3 regions of the Paenibacillus sp. FSL R5-0914 genome follow, and region 2 is predicted to be linked to each of the others. Evidence: riboswitches for the same ligand, from Rfam matches in the RefSeq annotation. Region 2 holds a riboswitch; each other region holds the start of a gene.
The links. Region 2 has a riboswitch for cobalamin ahead of MKX60_RS00130 (S-layer homology domain-containing protein). Riboswitches for the same ligand answer to the same signal wherever they lie in the genome.
Positions count from the first base shown of each region.

Region 1 (5,111 bases), 2.7 Mb from region 2:
CAGAACACGGTTCTGTTCGGACAAGCTCCACCTTGTTGAACAGAGAAGTTTTTTAATAATGCTGTCTATTACTAAAAGGGGAGGTGAACCCTCATGGCAAAAGACGTAATTTGCGAAGTTAACTCCTGCACCCACTGGGCAGAAGAGAACAAATGCAGTGCTGATTCTATCTTTGTAGCTTTCCACAGCTCCCAAGAACCTACACGTGCAGAAGAAACAGATTGCAAGACTTTCGAAAGCAAATAAGGTGATGATTTGAAGGGACCCTCCACGGTTCCTTCTTTTCTTTTCTCATTCTATCAAGAATGAGAATTATTATCAAGTGGCTGAAATAAAAAGCCAGGGAGAAATTCCCCGGCTATGATTTATTGTATACTTCTTATGTTATTTGGAAGCACTAACTCCTGCATTTTCTCTTGCAATAGCGGCAGCCTTTACCATGTTACGAAGTGCATCTTCTGTCTCCTGCCAGCCACGTGTCTTAAGACCGCAATCCGGATTAATCCAGAACTGTTCAGGATCAAGCACCCGCAGCGCACGATCAATATTAGCTGTCATCTCTTCTACTGCAGGAACCCGTGGACTATGGATATCATATACACCAAGACCAATTCCTTTATCATACTCCTGCTCCTCAAAGCTAACGATCAGTTCCCCATGGCTACGTGAAGTCTCAATAGAGATAACATCCGCATCCATCGCTGAAATGGAGTCTATCATGTCATTAAATTCGCTATAGCACATGTGGGTATGAATTTGTGTCGTAGCCTTCACATGATTCGTCGCGATACGGAACGACTTCACCGCCCAATTCAAGTATGCCTCATGATCTTCCGCCTTCAAAGGAAGTCCTTCACGGATAGCCGGTTCATCTACTTGAATCATCTCTATGCCTGCATCCTCCAAAGCTTTAACTTCATGACGGAGCGCTAAGGCAATTTGATTCGCTACTGCTTCCCGACTAAGATCATCACGTACGAAAGACCAATTGAGAATCGTAACAGGACCAGTCAACATACCTTTAACAGGAAGGGAAGTTAACGACTGAGCATAGACGCTTTCTTTTACAGTCATAGGCTGGATAAAAGCTATATCCGCATAAATAACTGGTGGCTTAACGCAGCGTGATCCGTAGGATTGAACCCAGCCATTACTAGTAAATAAGTAACCATCCAACTTCTCCCCGAAAAACTCCACCATATCGGTTCTTTCGAACTCACCGTGCACGAGTACATCCAGACCCAGCTTTTCTTGGAAAGTGATTGCATCTGCAATCTGCTCACGAACGAACCCGTCGTAACGCTCTTGATTCCATACGCCTTTACGCCATTTCAACCTTGCCTGGCGCACTTCTACGGTCTGTGGAAAGCTTCCGATTGTTGTCGTTGGCAGAAGTGGCAGCTGCCACTTCTCCTGCTGCACCTTCAGGCGCTCAGCAAAAGGTAGGCTACGTTGGTCTGGTAAATCTGCAAGTCCGAGAACTTGCTCGGCCACATCCTTACGACCGCGTTCAGGAAGTGCACGGAAGGCAGTAAGGGCTTCGCGACTGGCTGTCAACGCAGCAGCAGCTTCTGCTGTACCCTCTAAGGCTGCAGCAAGCAGGCCAAGCTCTCTAAGCTTCTCATCAGCAAAAGCTAAAGCAGCCTTGACGGTGGCCTTCAGCTTCACCTCACCCTGAACAGTAACCGGAACATGCAGCAAACTGCAAGAAGGCTGTAGAATAAGACGATCAAGCGGTACATGTACACTCAGCTTCTCGATCAGCTGCAGCTTAGCATCCAGATCCGAGCGCCAGATGTTGCGTCCGTCAATAATACCCGCTCCCAGCCACTTATCCTCAGGCCAGCCAAGACGTTCAATCGATGCCAGGTTCGTCCCGCCATCATGGACAAAATCAAGACCTAAACCTTGTACCGGAAGCTTGAACAGTGCCTCCAGCGGTTCAGCAGCTTCAAAGTAAGTCTGCAGAATAATATTTAATCCAGGCACGGATTCAGCAATTTCTGTGTAAATCGAGTTAAGTAATGATAATTCTGATTCATTTATTCCTGTAACAATCGCTGGCTCATCAATTTGTACCCAGCTTACTCCTTCTTGCTTCAGTTCCTGCAACAGCTGAACGTAAACCGGAAGAAACCGAGCAGCAATCTTCGCAATATCCGCAGATGCAAAACCTTTTGACAACTTAAGGAATGTATAAAGGCCTAAAACCACAGGTTTACCCTCAATTCCCGCTTGGGACTTGGCAAAACGATAAGCTGCCAGTGGTTTATTCTCGGTCAGACGCGGCGTTTGTGCACCGATCTCTGGAACGATGTAATGATAGTTCGTATTGAACCATTTAGTCATCTCGCAAGCGGTAGCCTCAGCATTTCCTCTAGCCATCGCAAAATAAAGATCAAGCCCAATGTCGCCACCATCATACGCATAACGTGGAGGTACGATCCCGAACATTACAGCTGTATCTAGCACATGATCGTAGAACGTAAAATCATTTACCGGAATTAAATCAATTCCTGCCTCCTGCTGAGTCTTCAAATGCTGAAGCTGAATTCCTGTCATTTCAGTACGGAACGCTTCCTCATTTATTTTTCCCGCCCAGAAGGCTTCCAACGTTTTCTTCCACTCGCGGTTTTTTCCGATTCTTGGATAGCCAAGATTGCTTACTTTTACTTTGTTCGTCACTTTGCAGCTCCCCTTCTCCATCTTCTTATTTTGGACTCGATATCACTTGTATTCCTTTAAAAAAGAGCGCCCTTCCCTAAAAAAGTCAAAGGGAAAGACGCCCATAATATACCTATGGTTAACGTCTAACACCTTCCTATCCTCCGTAGGTGAAGCAGTGCTGTTGAAACAGGCAGGTCTCCTGGCTAGCGGTGTCAGCATCCTTAGCAGTCTTCCCAGCAGTAGTAAATTGCCAGTGACATATGTTGCTATGGACTCTTCCGTTACAGTGGCGGGACCGCATCGGCTTCAAACCGAATTTCCCTATTAAGCCTACCGAATTACTAATTTCCGGCAAGCACCTGTCTCCGATATTGTCAAGCTAAAACGCCTTCAGCGTCCTTTTAAGGACGGTAAGCGTTTATGCGAGAATTATAAGGATAAAGTGAGTGTCTTAAATCTGATGTCATCATACGTGAAAGCCCCCGTCATCTGCAATAGATTACGGGGGCTTTTGTTATATCGATTCCTTATAACGGATTTAGAAAAACACGAAATATACTACTGCAGCAAGTACTATGCGATATATAGCAAATGGTAAAAGCTTAATCCGGTTGATCAATTTCAAGAAGAAACGCATCGATAATAGTGCAAATACAAAGGCACTGATAAAGCCTGCAATGAAGAACGGCAGGGCATCGATGGTGAAATATTGCCAGTTCTTCATCAGTGAGAGTAAACTGGCGCCTGCCATGATTGGAACAGCCATAATAAACGTGAAATCAGCAGCAGCGCGATGACTCATACCCAGAAGAACACCACCAGAAATCGTCGACCCGGAACGAGAAAATCCCGGCCACAAGGAGAAGCACTGGACCAGACCAACACCTAGCGCCTGCTTATATGTAATCTGATCGACACTCTCCGTTTGAATCTTCTTTGGTCCGAATAGATCCGCAATAATCATTAATACAGCACCGACTACTAGACCGATTAACACGGTGGATGTAGAGAATAAATGCTCGTCAATATAATCATTAAACAGAACCCCCAGCACGCCTGCTGGCACTAAACCTACAAGCACCTGTGTAAGCTTCAGGTGGCCGCCTTTTTCAAGCTGTGGTTGTTGCTCGGTTACAGGATCCAACTGCTTGCGGCTGAAGCGCTTTAAGCCCAGCAATTCAATGAACCTATTTCTAAAAATAACTACAACTGCTAATATTGACCCCAGCTGTATAACCACTTTGAACGTATTGGCCGTATATTGCCCAAATAACTCTGTCGATTTTAACCACATATCATCAACAATAATCATATGACCTGTGGAGGATACCGGAGCAAATTCAGTCAATCCTTCAACAATTCCCAAAATAATAGCTTTAATAATCGTTAATAGCTCCATTTGTTCTCCTCCTTTTAATCATAACTTTTATCTATATGTCCTTCTCGGCTCAACCTTCGGTGTTCATTTTCCGGCTGCGCTTGCGGAAGAACAAATACCCAAGGATCACTACTCCACCTGCAAGAAGCACGTACACTACGTTGGAGTACATATCCATATACATGGCGATGTCTTCCCAGGACTCACCCAATGCCGCACCAATAAGCACCAGCAATAGATTCCATCCCAGCGTACCAATCGTTGTGAAGATCATAAACACTCCAAATTTCATGCCCGACATCCCTGCAGGGATCGAAATCAAACTACGCACTAGTGGAACCATCCGACAAAATAATACGGTCCAATAGCCATATTTGTCAAACCAAGCGTCAGCCTTGTGGATGTCCTTTTTGCTAATCCGGAGTAGGCCGCCCCAGCGTTCAACGATCTTTTCCAAGCGATTTACATCCAACAAACGACCGATATAATAGAGAATTACTGCACCCAGCAGTGAGCCAAGCGTAGCAGCAATAATTACACCAGGAATGGTCAAATTCGTTGTGGTTGTCATGAATCCGCCAAAAGGAAGGATCACTTCGGAAGGAATCGGTGGAAATATATTTTCAAAAGCGAGCATCAGGAAAATACCAAAGTAACCAAACTGCTCCATAAAATCTGTAATCCATACTTGCATTTCGTAACCCCCATTATTCAGATCAAGTTCTTCTTCAAGTTGCGTAAATAACGGCTGCGAATAAAAAAGAAGTAAAGTCCCTGGACAGCCAAATATCCCAATAAAACCGCCCCGGTCTCCACAGCAATAGATAAGTAAAACAACCGCTGAAGCGCAATAAAGGCAAACACACTATGCAAAATAGCTACCCCAACCGGAACAAAAAACAACAACGACAATTGTATCGTTACAATTCGGTTTAGCTCTTGATCTGTAAGTCCCATTTTGGACAATGTAGAATATTGCTGACGATCATGATCTAGATCTGTATACAGCCGGAAGTAAAGGAAGCTGCCTGCTGCAATGAAAAAGACAGTACCCACCAGTAAAGAA
Region 1 is NZ_JBBORH010000001.1:2,757,816-2,762,926, reverse strand. It holds gene MKX60_RS12110 (DUF1540 domain-containing protein) at 94-246, shown strand; gene metE (5-methyltetrahydropteroyltriglutamate--homocysteine S-methyltransferase) at 385-2,706, opposite strand; cobalamin riboswitch at 2,840-3,045, opposite strand; gene MKX60_RS12100 (undecaprenyl-diphosphate phosphatase) at 3,206-4,066, opposite strand; gene MKX60_RS12095 (DedA family protein) at 4,116-4,739, opposite strand; gene MKX60_RS12090 (ABC transporter permease) at 4,757-5,111, opposite strand, start outside.
Region 1: linked by a shared signal. The riboswitch ahead of metE (5-methyltetrahydropteroyltriglutamate--homocysteine S-methyltransferase) and the one ahead of MKX60_RS00130 (S-layer homology domain-containing protein) in region 2 are both predicted to bind cobalamin.

Region 2 (5,111 bases):
GGTCTATCGCTTGATGTTGATGACGTATGAAGAAGTATATGTATGATGTAGTTAAAAAAGGAGTGTCCCCGTGAAGGGACACTCCTTTTTATATTATACAGCGAAAGCTAAGAAGACTTTCCTACAACGTTTGTTCCACTCTTCGTGATCTTGTACGTAAGGATATCACCATTCCAGAAGTGGAATTTCAAGATGACCTCTCCATCTTTAACATCTTTAAAGAAGGCTGGAAGCAGCTTGATTTCTTTCGTGTTATAAGAGGGTGAGAACGTATTGCCGAACTCCTTGAATGGTGTCCAGTCTTGCGGGCCTGCATTGCCACCAGCGGTATAGACAGCCTCCATCGTGGCAAGCTGGTTACCATTAAAGGTAGTTGGAATCGCAAACGATTCAGTCGTACCTTTGGCATCACTTAATTTGGCAGTGTCGTTCACGATGATCTTTAGTCTCCACGCAACACCTTTGTTGAATTTCAACGTTAACACAGCATTTTCACCGTATTTTTGGGAAGCTGTGAGTTTTTTGAGTTGGCTGGCTTTGAGTGTGAGCTCCTCGCCATTCAAGGTGTAATCTTTTCCCTTTGTTAGATACTTCCCATTTGCACTAATCGTGGTTAGCTTATTGCCGTTTAGGTTCAGCTTCACCTTGGTGTCTTTGATCGCTGCACCTTTTTTTAGATAGACCAGATCGCTTTCAGTGCTGGAGGAACGTTCCTTCAGACCAGACATTAATACACCCTGCAGCTCATAATCGGACCACTTATACGTTTTGCGGTTGAAATGCTGCCCATTATCCCAGAACATGGAGGTCATTTTCTTTTCTTTTAAATAATAGGTAAGGTACTCGAAGAATTTCAGCTTCTCGCCTTGTTCAATCACACCTGTATCTTTATCGAATCCTAGCAGTCCAAACTCACCAACGATAACAGGGATTCCTTTGGCTACGAATGTGTTGTAAACGTTATCAAAAGTTTGGATGATATCGTTTTTTGTATCTTTTTCAAACGTGGTGTAACCAGCGATATTCACACTGAACGGCCAGAAGCCATAGTAGTGAACGGTCGCAATTATGTTCGGATCGTTAAGAGCTGTAATCGTCTTGTAGAGCTGATCCATTCTAGGTTGGGTAGGAGAAGTCTCTAATGAAGGTAGCACTAGCGGACGGACATCATTTTTTCCACCTGAGTTTCGAACGATCTGATGGAAGGAATTGTTGAGCTCTGCAAGCATCTGTTCCATCTTCGCTTCATCCGTACTTCCGCCATCTGTGAAACGAGGTTCATTAATGCTTTCGAACATCAGCTTATCGGATTTATCCTTGAAGCGGTCCGCAATTTGAGTCCATGCTGCATTATAACGCACCAGCGTCTCATCATGCTTCTCTTCCATATGACTTACCCATAACCAGGAGTCGTGATGGACATTGATCATTACATATAACTTGGCGTCTAGCGCCCAGCCTACAACTTCTTCGACACGGTCGAGGTAAGCTTGATCAATGGTGTAGTTCGGTGCTTCACCTATGTGTGAATCCCAAGTGATAGGAATACGGATACTTTTGTAGCCTTGTGCGGCGATTTTCTTAATCAGTTCTTGGGTCACACGCGGATTGCCCCAGGAGGTTTCATCCTCACCTGTAGCATCTAGAGTATTGCCAAGGTTCCATCCGGGCTGCATATCGTCTACATAGGATTGGACCTTACTCTTTGGTGCTGCCTTAGCTTGTTGCTCGTCCTTAGTGGCAGCGGCGGCAATGGATGAGAACAAAGAGAGCAGAAGAGCGGTGACAAGGGTCAATGATAAGAATGATTTCTGGATTCGAGTAGTCATTGAATTCTCCTTTGTAAGATCATTTTTGAGGATGCTTAAACCTGACCTTCCTTGGTACTTTGGTGCTTAGATGAACACGTACACCTCCATGAATTCGTTGTAAACGCTTACCAAATACCCTAACATAGAATAATTTCAACGAGTACCTTACTAATTTGTGGTAAATTCATATATGAATTAGTGATTTGCAGTGATTCCAAAGTTATGGAGGGCAATCCAGTGAGCAGATTTCATTACATAGGCTCGGCTACAGAGCTTCCGTTAGGAGAAAGAGGCAGTTTACCGTCAGCAAAGACATATAATGAAGTGAAAAATTCCCCGGAGTATAAGAAACAAAGAGAGGCTCTGCGCCTGCAAGGTATAATTCCTTTGGATGACATCGCAGATCTATCTCATTTAAGAGATGAGGACTGTCTTGTATACGACTCGGAAGAAGATGCAGCGGGTATTTTTATAGAGGAACTTGGGTATTGGAACGATGAGATTCGCAAGCATTTTCGGAGTCCGTATGTGTACCGGATTTCACCGAATTGGGGCGGCTTCTCTGTATCCCCTAAGCTAAAAGATACTTTACCGGGATCGTATAACGCCTCACTCAAGTGTTGTCGGGAGTTATTTAGGCTTATGACAGATTATGGGGTATCTGGTGCCGAGTTTGAGCTTTATACATGCTGGGCTGAGGAAGAAGGGCTCCCACGTAATAAAAAGTATGATCGAATCTTTGATTTGGCCTCTTTGTCACTGGAGGATGGTTTTGAGTTGAGAGAAAAAGAGTATATTGTGGTTAAAATGATTTGATATTCAATAGGATTATCGCTAACTACTCGTTATACAAAAATCAAATATTGCATGACAAAAGCAACTATATTAGATATGATGAAGCATGGAAAAATTAATATTAGCAATAGGTGCCAATTATGAATGTTTCGGAAATACAATCATAGATTGGTTAAATGGAAAGCGGGTGTGAATCCCGCGCGGTCCCGCCGCTGTGAAAGAGGAGTCCTTGCAAGGTACCACTGGGAAACTGGGAAGGTAGCAAGGGTGATGATACTTGAGCCAGAATATCTGCCTATTTCTGATACACCGTTAAACTCTACGAGCGATAGAGAGGTGTTTGATATAGTATATGCCTGCTATTGTTGCGGTTCACTATCTTAAACCTCTTGACGTTATGTTGAGTGGTTTTTTTGTAGTGCTATGAAAGTTTATTCTGTTTTTTAACATAGGAAGAGAAGGGAAGGGTTATGGAAACATGAAGAAAAATAAGTTTTTAGCTTGGTTACTTATTGTAGCAGTATTTATCACGACGTTCTCTACAAGTGTAATCCCGGCTCATGCGAATGAAGCAAGCTCTACACTTAAAGGGTATGTAACTGTATCCGTAGAGAAGTTCACATTGGGTCAAGGGTATATTAAGGAACCTATTAAAGTTCCATTCTACGAAGGGGACAATGGCGCATCACTAATAACACGTGCGCTAGGAGAAGGTAATTATAGAAACTTTGGAAGTATAGCTAGTAGTTTTTATTTATCTGAAGTTAAAGATAGTGGCAGAAGTGAAGTCAATATACCGCAATATATTTTAGATATGATTTCAGCCGATGGGAATACAGTCGGAAATAAAGCAGACCAAGAGTGGCTAAGTCAGTTTGACTACACTCACATGTCGGGTTGGATGTATGCCGTAAATAATGAGTTTCCTCCGTTCGGGATGTCTGATTATCACCCTCAAGACGGTGACATCATCCGAACACAGTTCACCACTTATGGCTATAGTTCTGATCTTGGTGGTTGGGGAGAACCTCCATTTCCATTTGCCAATAAGGATGCTTTAACTGCGGAAATCGCAGAAATTAACAGTGACCCGAATAAAGAAAGTATTTTGGACAGAGCAGTAGTACAAAAGGCAGTTTACCAAGCCTATTCCGTGCTCGAAAATATGGAAAGCTCTCAAGTAAGTGTAGATCATGCGCTTGTCGGGCTTACCAATTCTTTGGATATAGAGCCACCTGTTATTACTGTAAGTGGTATTCAGGATAAACAGGAAGTATCCGATAAAGAATTAAGTTTCAGAGTAGCTGTCACAGACAATATATTTAAAGATATCATGCCAGCAGTAAAACTTAATGGAGTCGTTCTATCTGCTACTAATGGTGAGTACAAAGCATCTCTAAGCCCAGGTAGTAATGTAATCACTGTAACGGCAGTAGACGGAGCAGAAAATAGAGTAGAGAAAACATATCAAATTACCTACAAGCTGAATGCTACCACTGGCGCAAAGGAACAGTTAGATAAAAGCTTGGCCTATATTTTAAAAACGGTAAAGAATCCGTCATTTGGTACTGGCAGTGGGGAATGGTCGATCTTATCTTTAGCACGTGCCAACTACGAAGTACCAAGTGGTTATTATGATCTCTATTACAACAACGTAGCTAAGAAAGTAACAGAATTAATGAAGGATGGAAAACTCGATGCTATTAAAAGCACAGAGCATTCCAGAGCGATTCTAGGACTTACCTCGATCGGGAAGGATATCACGAATGTTGCGGGTAATAATCTAATCAATGCACTCGCTGATTATCAATATGTTCAGAAGCAAGGGATTAATGGTCCCATATTTGCACTGATTGCCTTAGATAGTCGTACGTACGAGATCCCCGTTCTATTCCCTGAGCCTGATAAAGATGGGGTAATATATCAGACTACAAGAGAGAATTTGATTAAGTATATTTTAGATAAAGAAATCAAAAAAGGTACAGCGGACGCCGGAGGTTGGGCATTAGGCCCAGCAAAAGCTGATACCGATATTACTGCGATGGCTATGCAAGCTCTTGCGCCTTATTATGCAACTAATCCAAATGTAAAAGCTGCCGTGGATCGGGCAATTGCATGGTTATCGAGTACGCAAAATGCTCAAGGTGGATATACAAGCTGGGGAAGCACAAGCAGTGAGAGCATCGCACAGGTTATTGTGGCTTTAACTGGCGTAGGCGTAGATCCGCACAGTGACATTAAATTTGTAAAAGAAGGAAATTCGCTTATAGACGCGCTACTTACCTTTGCTGGACCGGATGGTGGATTTAAGCATACTCTCACCGGAAAAGTAGATGGAATGGCAACGGATCAAGGTACGTATGCACTTGTTGCTTATGATCGTCTGATTAATCATAAGAACCGTCTGTATGATATGAATGATGAAAAGCCGGGACCTGAACAACCAGAAGATCCAGAAGAGATAGAAGTACAGATCCCATCAGGAGATAAACCAGAAATTAAAAT
Region 2 is NZ_JBBORH010000001.1:35,044-40,154, reverse strand. It holds gene MKX60_RS00145 (transposase) at 1-46, shown strand, start outside; gene MKX60_RS00140 (cellulase family glycosylhydrolase) at 108-1,829, opposite strand; gene MKX60_RS00135 (hypothetical protein) at 2,049-2,627, shown strand; cobalamin riboswitch at 2,719-2,919, shown strand; gene MKX60_RS00130 (S-layer homology domain-containing protein) at 3,085-5,111, shown strand, end outside.

Region 3 (5,111 bases), 320 kb from region 2:
ATACCACGAGGTGGTTATCCCAGAACTGAAGGAGCCTGATGGCACCGTAACCCGTTTGGCCTTCACCAAATCGGAGCCGGTCCTCAATCCGGCCTGGGATCCTACAGCTGAATATGTGTCACGCCTTGACCGTCCAGAATGGGTGCCTGTTGGAATAGTTGGGAAACTGCGAGTTCGGGACGACGGAACTTGCAGTCCCGGCGGATACTGTTTTCCGAACGCTCAAGGCATAGGGACCGTTTCCACAACGGGCTTTAGAGTGATGAAGAGAACTGGCCCCAACCAAGTGCTTATTTTCATAAATGAGGCCTGGAGCAAAAAGTAATCACGTCATTGTCGCGAGAAAGAAGCCTGCTCCATTGATCTTTTGTTTCCCCCTTCGGCATGCGAGAAACTGGCTGTTGCTTGGGGGCCTGAAAGAAGGTAAGAACGGAAAGCTGGACCAAATCACCGGTATGCTCTAGAGTCCAGTGTGTAGAGAGTTTTCAAATGAAGCAGCAATAATCCGCCAAGCTCATGCTCGGCGGATTATTTTATGTATGCTCTAAATTCAAATCTCTGCCGGACGAAAGCGCCGTCTTCAATCTTGATGAAATTCGGCGTGTACCCCTGCACAATGCCGCCGTAATCCATCATATGGCCGATTAAGTCCGGCTCTTCCCTGTACCATACCGAGTCCTTGGATTGGACGAGTGCGTCAGTCAGGAAGTCCGCACCACTCTTCAGAATTTTATACTTATCCCCCAGAAAACTCTTTATTCAAATAAAGGGTAGAACAATTAAAAAAAGCGCGCCCCTCGAAATTCCAAGAATCCGCGCCACGTATGTTTTTTTTGGATGCTGGTGAAGGGAATTGAACCCCCGGCCTACGCATTACGAGTGCGTTGCTCTACCCCTGAGCTACACCAGCTTAAGGCTGATTTTTCTGTCAAACAAAAAATATTATACAACTTTCAGCCAGAAACGCAAGCCTATTTCTCCCTATTTCCCTACTCTCCCAAACTGCTATTCCACCTGTAGTTTACGCTCCACAGACTCCAGCTTTCCACGGCTAGTGGAGGGTTTATCGCGGCGGTCGTCTATTTTAAGTGAGGTAGAGACACGCTCTGCACCTGCGGCAAAAGGAGACTCGTGCAGCGCTTCGACTGCAGCAAAAATACGCTGAAGAGGCCCTTCGATGATTGTACCCATGGATGTAAGCTCATAAGTAATCCCTTCTACCGTCTTCAGCACTCGCTGCATATCCGCAACATAGCTGCTAAGGCTCGTACTACCTGTTCCAATCGGAATAACGGTTACTTCAGCAATAGGCATGAGAATACCTCCTCGGAATTTTAAAGTATGTGTCTCCTTCTATTGTAACAACTCCACCGCTCTCCCACAAATGATCTCATCTTTATTATGCCCCTTCTTCTTTCCCCAAAATTCTCCGAAATATGACTTTCGCCACAAGTATTTTTTCTAACATGAATTCTAGGGTCATCTGCACTACATTTATGGACTCTTTGTGGCATCTTTTCGGACAATTTATGAATCATTTTTTATATGCCTGTGGATCAATTGTGGATTACTTATGGACAGCCTGTGGATCATTTGTGGAGTACTTTTGAAGAACCCGCTCCCCGCGCGGGTTTTCTAAAAAACTGTTTACAAACACAACATCTTGGGTTATTTTTATCTAACGACAACAAAATATAGTGGAGACAGGCGCTTTGATCCTTTATCGGAATTAGAGCTTAATAGGGAAGTACGGTGAAAATCCGCTGCGGTCCCGCCACTGTAACCGGATGCCCCTTACAAGCTTTTAGAAGCTTAAGATGGGCAGATCTCCTGGCAGAAGCCACTGAGGGGTAAGAGCCCCCTTGGGAAGGCGCTGAGAGGTCCTACGGAAGCCAGGAGACCTGCCTGTTTCGACGACACCAACTATGAGTGCCTGCGAGGAACAGGAACGGTGTCCGCATGCGGTCATCTTCTTAGAGGCCACTACAAATATCTGTGTGGATATTTACATAACGCATCGGGCATTTTCTGCCATCCTCGCTAGAGGATGCTTTTTTTATGAGATCACAATGAATATACGGCCGCTTTTGCGGCCCCACTTCTTAATGATAGGACGATAGACTGAGAGGAGAGCTATACAATGACGTTGTTGGAGAGACAATTTAACGGTACAACAAATGCACGAGAAGTTCTTTTAGAAGAGCTCATTGATTTAGGACGCGATATTATCGACAGCCGGGATTTGGACTTGCTGCGCGAGAATGCCAATTTGAACGGAGAGAGTTTCTCCGGTAAAATGAGCAAGTTCGGCAGTGAATATTCAAAATGGTACGCCCGCAACTTTACGATGCCACCGCAGCTAGTGCAAGCCATTGATGACAATGTCGTCTATGTGCATGATCTGGATCAATACGCAATCGGAACGACTAACTGCATTTTTATCCCGTTTGATAAGCTTCTCCGCGAAGGCTTCAACACCGGCAACGGCAGTGTTCGTCCTCCGAACTCCATAATGACAGCTATGTCACTGGTAGCAATTATTTTTCAATCCCAGCAAAATGCTCAATATGGCGGCGTATCCGCCAATAAGCTCGACTATGATCTAGCACCTTATGTAACCAAATCCTTCGCTAAGCTGTTCCGCAAGGGTCTGGATTATTTTGATGAGGGACAAGCTAATGATTCTTTGGGCGAGATTACAATGAGTCGGACCGATCTGGCGGAGTTATATCCAAAAGCGTTTCGTTTTGCACTAAAGGAAACCGAAATCGAAACCCTGCAAGCGGCTGAAAGTATGGTACATAATCTCAACACCATGTCCAGCCGATCCGGTGGGCAAATTCCGTTTACCAGCATCAATTATGGTACTTGTACTTCACCAGAAGGTCAGCTTGTGATCAGCTCCCTGCTAACAGCAACGATGAACGGACTTGGCAGCGGAGAAACACCTGTGTTCCCGATTCAAATCTTCAAATGCAAGCAAGGAGTCAATCAACAGCAAGGTGATCCTAACTATGAATTGTTCCTAAAAGCGGCGGAATGTTCTGCACGCAGACTATATCCGAACTTCGCTAATCTGGACGCTCCGCTCAACTTGCAGTATTATGATCCAAGTGATCCTGATACGGAATTTGCTACAATGGGCTGCCGCACCCGAGTGCTCGGTGACCGTTTTGGGCGTAATCATTGCTCCGGGAAGGGCAACCTTTCCTTTAATACACTGAATCTGGTTCGTCTCGGTCTGGCACACGGCACAGTAACAGGCCGACGTACCGTCGCAGACGAAGCTGGCTTCTATGAGGATCTAAATCACTATATGGATATTGCGCTGGAAGGACTTCTTCATCGGTTCCACATCCAAAGCGCGCAAAAAGCTAAAGCATCCGATTTCATGATGCGAGAAGGCGTCTGGGAAGGCGGCGAAAATCTCGCTCCTGAAGACTCTGTAGGCGAACTACTTAAGCATGGTAGTCTGTCGCTTGGCTTCATCGGTATCGCGGAATGCATGAAAGCCATGTACGGCAAACACCATGGCGAGGATATGGAAGCCCATGCCAAGGCTGTGGCTATCGTGCGTCACATGCGGGAGTATTGCGACCTTAAAAGTGAGGAACTTAATCTCAACATTACCTTGTTCGCAACACCAGCAGAGGGCCTGTCCGGCAAATTCACCAAGATTGATCGCAAGGTACTGGGTTCTATTCCGGGCGTAACTGACCGTGAGTATTATACGAACTCTTTCCACATCCCTGTATACTACGATCTAGGTGCTGCTCAGAAGATCAGCTTGGAAGCTCCTTTCCATGAATACTGCAATGCCGGGGCTATTTCTTATGTCGAATTAAATGGCAATGCCCGCAGCAATCCATCTGCTTTTATCAAAATCATTAAATATGCACTAGAACAACAGGTCAGCTACTTCAGCATTAACCATCCGATTGACCGCTGCTCCAGCTGCGGATACGAAGGCGTAATTGGGACAAACTGTCCTTCCTGCAACGCACATGAGAATGACGTGCACATCCGTCGTTTGCGCAGAGTTACAGGTTATTTAACTGGCGACTATCAGACCCGCTTCAATGCCGCCAAACAAGCCGAAGTACGGGATCGCGTTAAGCATCTATGAATATTTGCGGATACTATCCGGAGTCGATTAACGAGGGAGAGGGCATGCGGGCCGTCCTCTTCATCAGCGGCTGCCGTCATCGTTGCCCGGGATGCTTTAATCCCGAGACATGGAACTTTAAATATGGAGAAGTCTTCACCTTAGAACGTCAACATGAAATCATTGCAGAAATCGCCGCTAACCCTTTGCTGGATGGTCTAACACTGGCAGGCGGCGATCCTTTTTTCTCGGCAGAAGAGGTACTTGGGTTCATTCATGAGCTTCGCGCCGTGCTCCCTGGCTTCCCCATCTGGATTTACAGTGGTTATACGTATGAGGAACTAACCGCCCTTCCCGGTTCGCCGGAGTGGAATCTACTTACACAGTGTCAGGTATTAATAGATGGACGTTTTATAGAAGAATTGAAAGATACTACACTTCCTTACCGAGGAAGCTCTAACCAACGCATAATCGACATTCCGGCCAGTACGAACGGCTCGGAGGTCTTTCTGTGGCAGCCTACTGCGCTATAATATATCAATTTTTGATATTCAAAATTAACCCAAAATAAGAAGGGATGAAATAACCATGCCACAATTCGTAGTAAAACCAGATAATCGCCAACTGGCTTTTGATGAGAAGCGCCTTTCCGTATACGCCGACCGTATCTTAGAAGGTCTTGATCAACTAAATAAAGAAACATTGCTGCGGGGAGTAATTTCCAAACTGCGTCGTGACTCCGTAAGCGGAGAAGAAATTAGCAATGCCTTCACCATGAGTGCTCTAGAGCTTGTAACGAAAGAAGAGCCTACTTGGAAGTTTGCAGCTGCCCGTGCCCTTCTGACTACCCTTTATAAAAAAGCAGCCGTTCATCGCCGCTATAAAGCTTATCCAGAAGAGCCTTACGGTGAGCTGTACCCGCTAATTACGGATCTCGTAAAAAAAGGAATCTATCGTGAAGAGCTTCTAAGTCATTACACCAAAGAACAAATTATCGAACTAGGTG
Region 3 is NZ_JBBORH010000001.1:358,029-363,139, forward strand. It holds gene MKX60_RS01515 (peptidase G2 autoproteolytic cleavage domain-containing protein) at 1-325, shown strand, start outside; tRNA gene MKX60_RS01520 (tRNA-Thr) at 839-910, opposite strand; gene MKX60_RS01525 (MTH1187 family thiamine-binding protein) at 1,006-1,314, opposite strand; cobalamin riboswitch at 1,689-1,923, shown strand; gene MKX60_RS01530 (anaerobic ribonucleoside triphosphate reductase) at 2,141-4,126, shown strand; gene nrdG (anaerobic ribonucleoside-triphosphate reductase activating protein) at 4,123-4,638, shown strand; gene MKX60_RS01540 (ribonucleoside-diphosphate reductase subunit alpha) at 4,694-5,111, shown strand, end outside.
Region 3: linked by a shared signal. The riboswitch ahead of MKX60_RS01530 (anaerobic ribonucleoside triphosphate reductase) and the one ahead of MKX60_RS00130 (S-layer homology domain-containing protein) in region 2 are both predicted to bind cobalamin.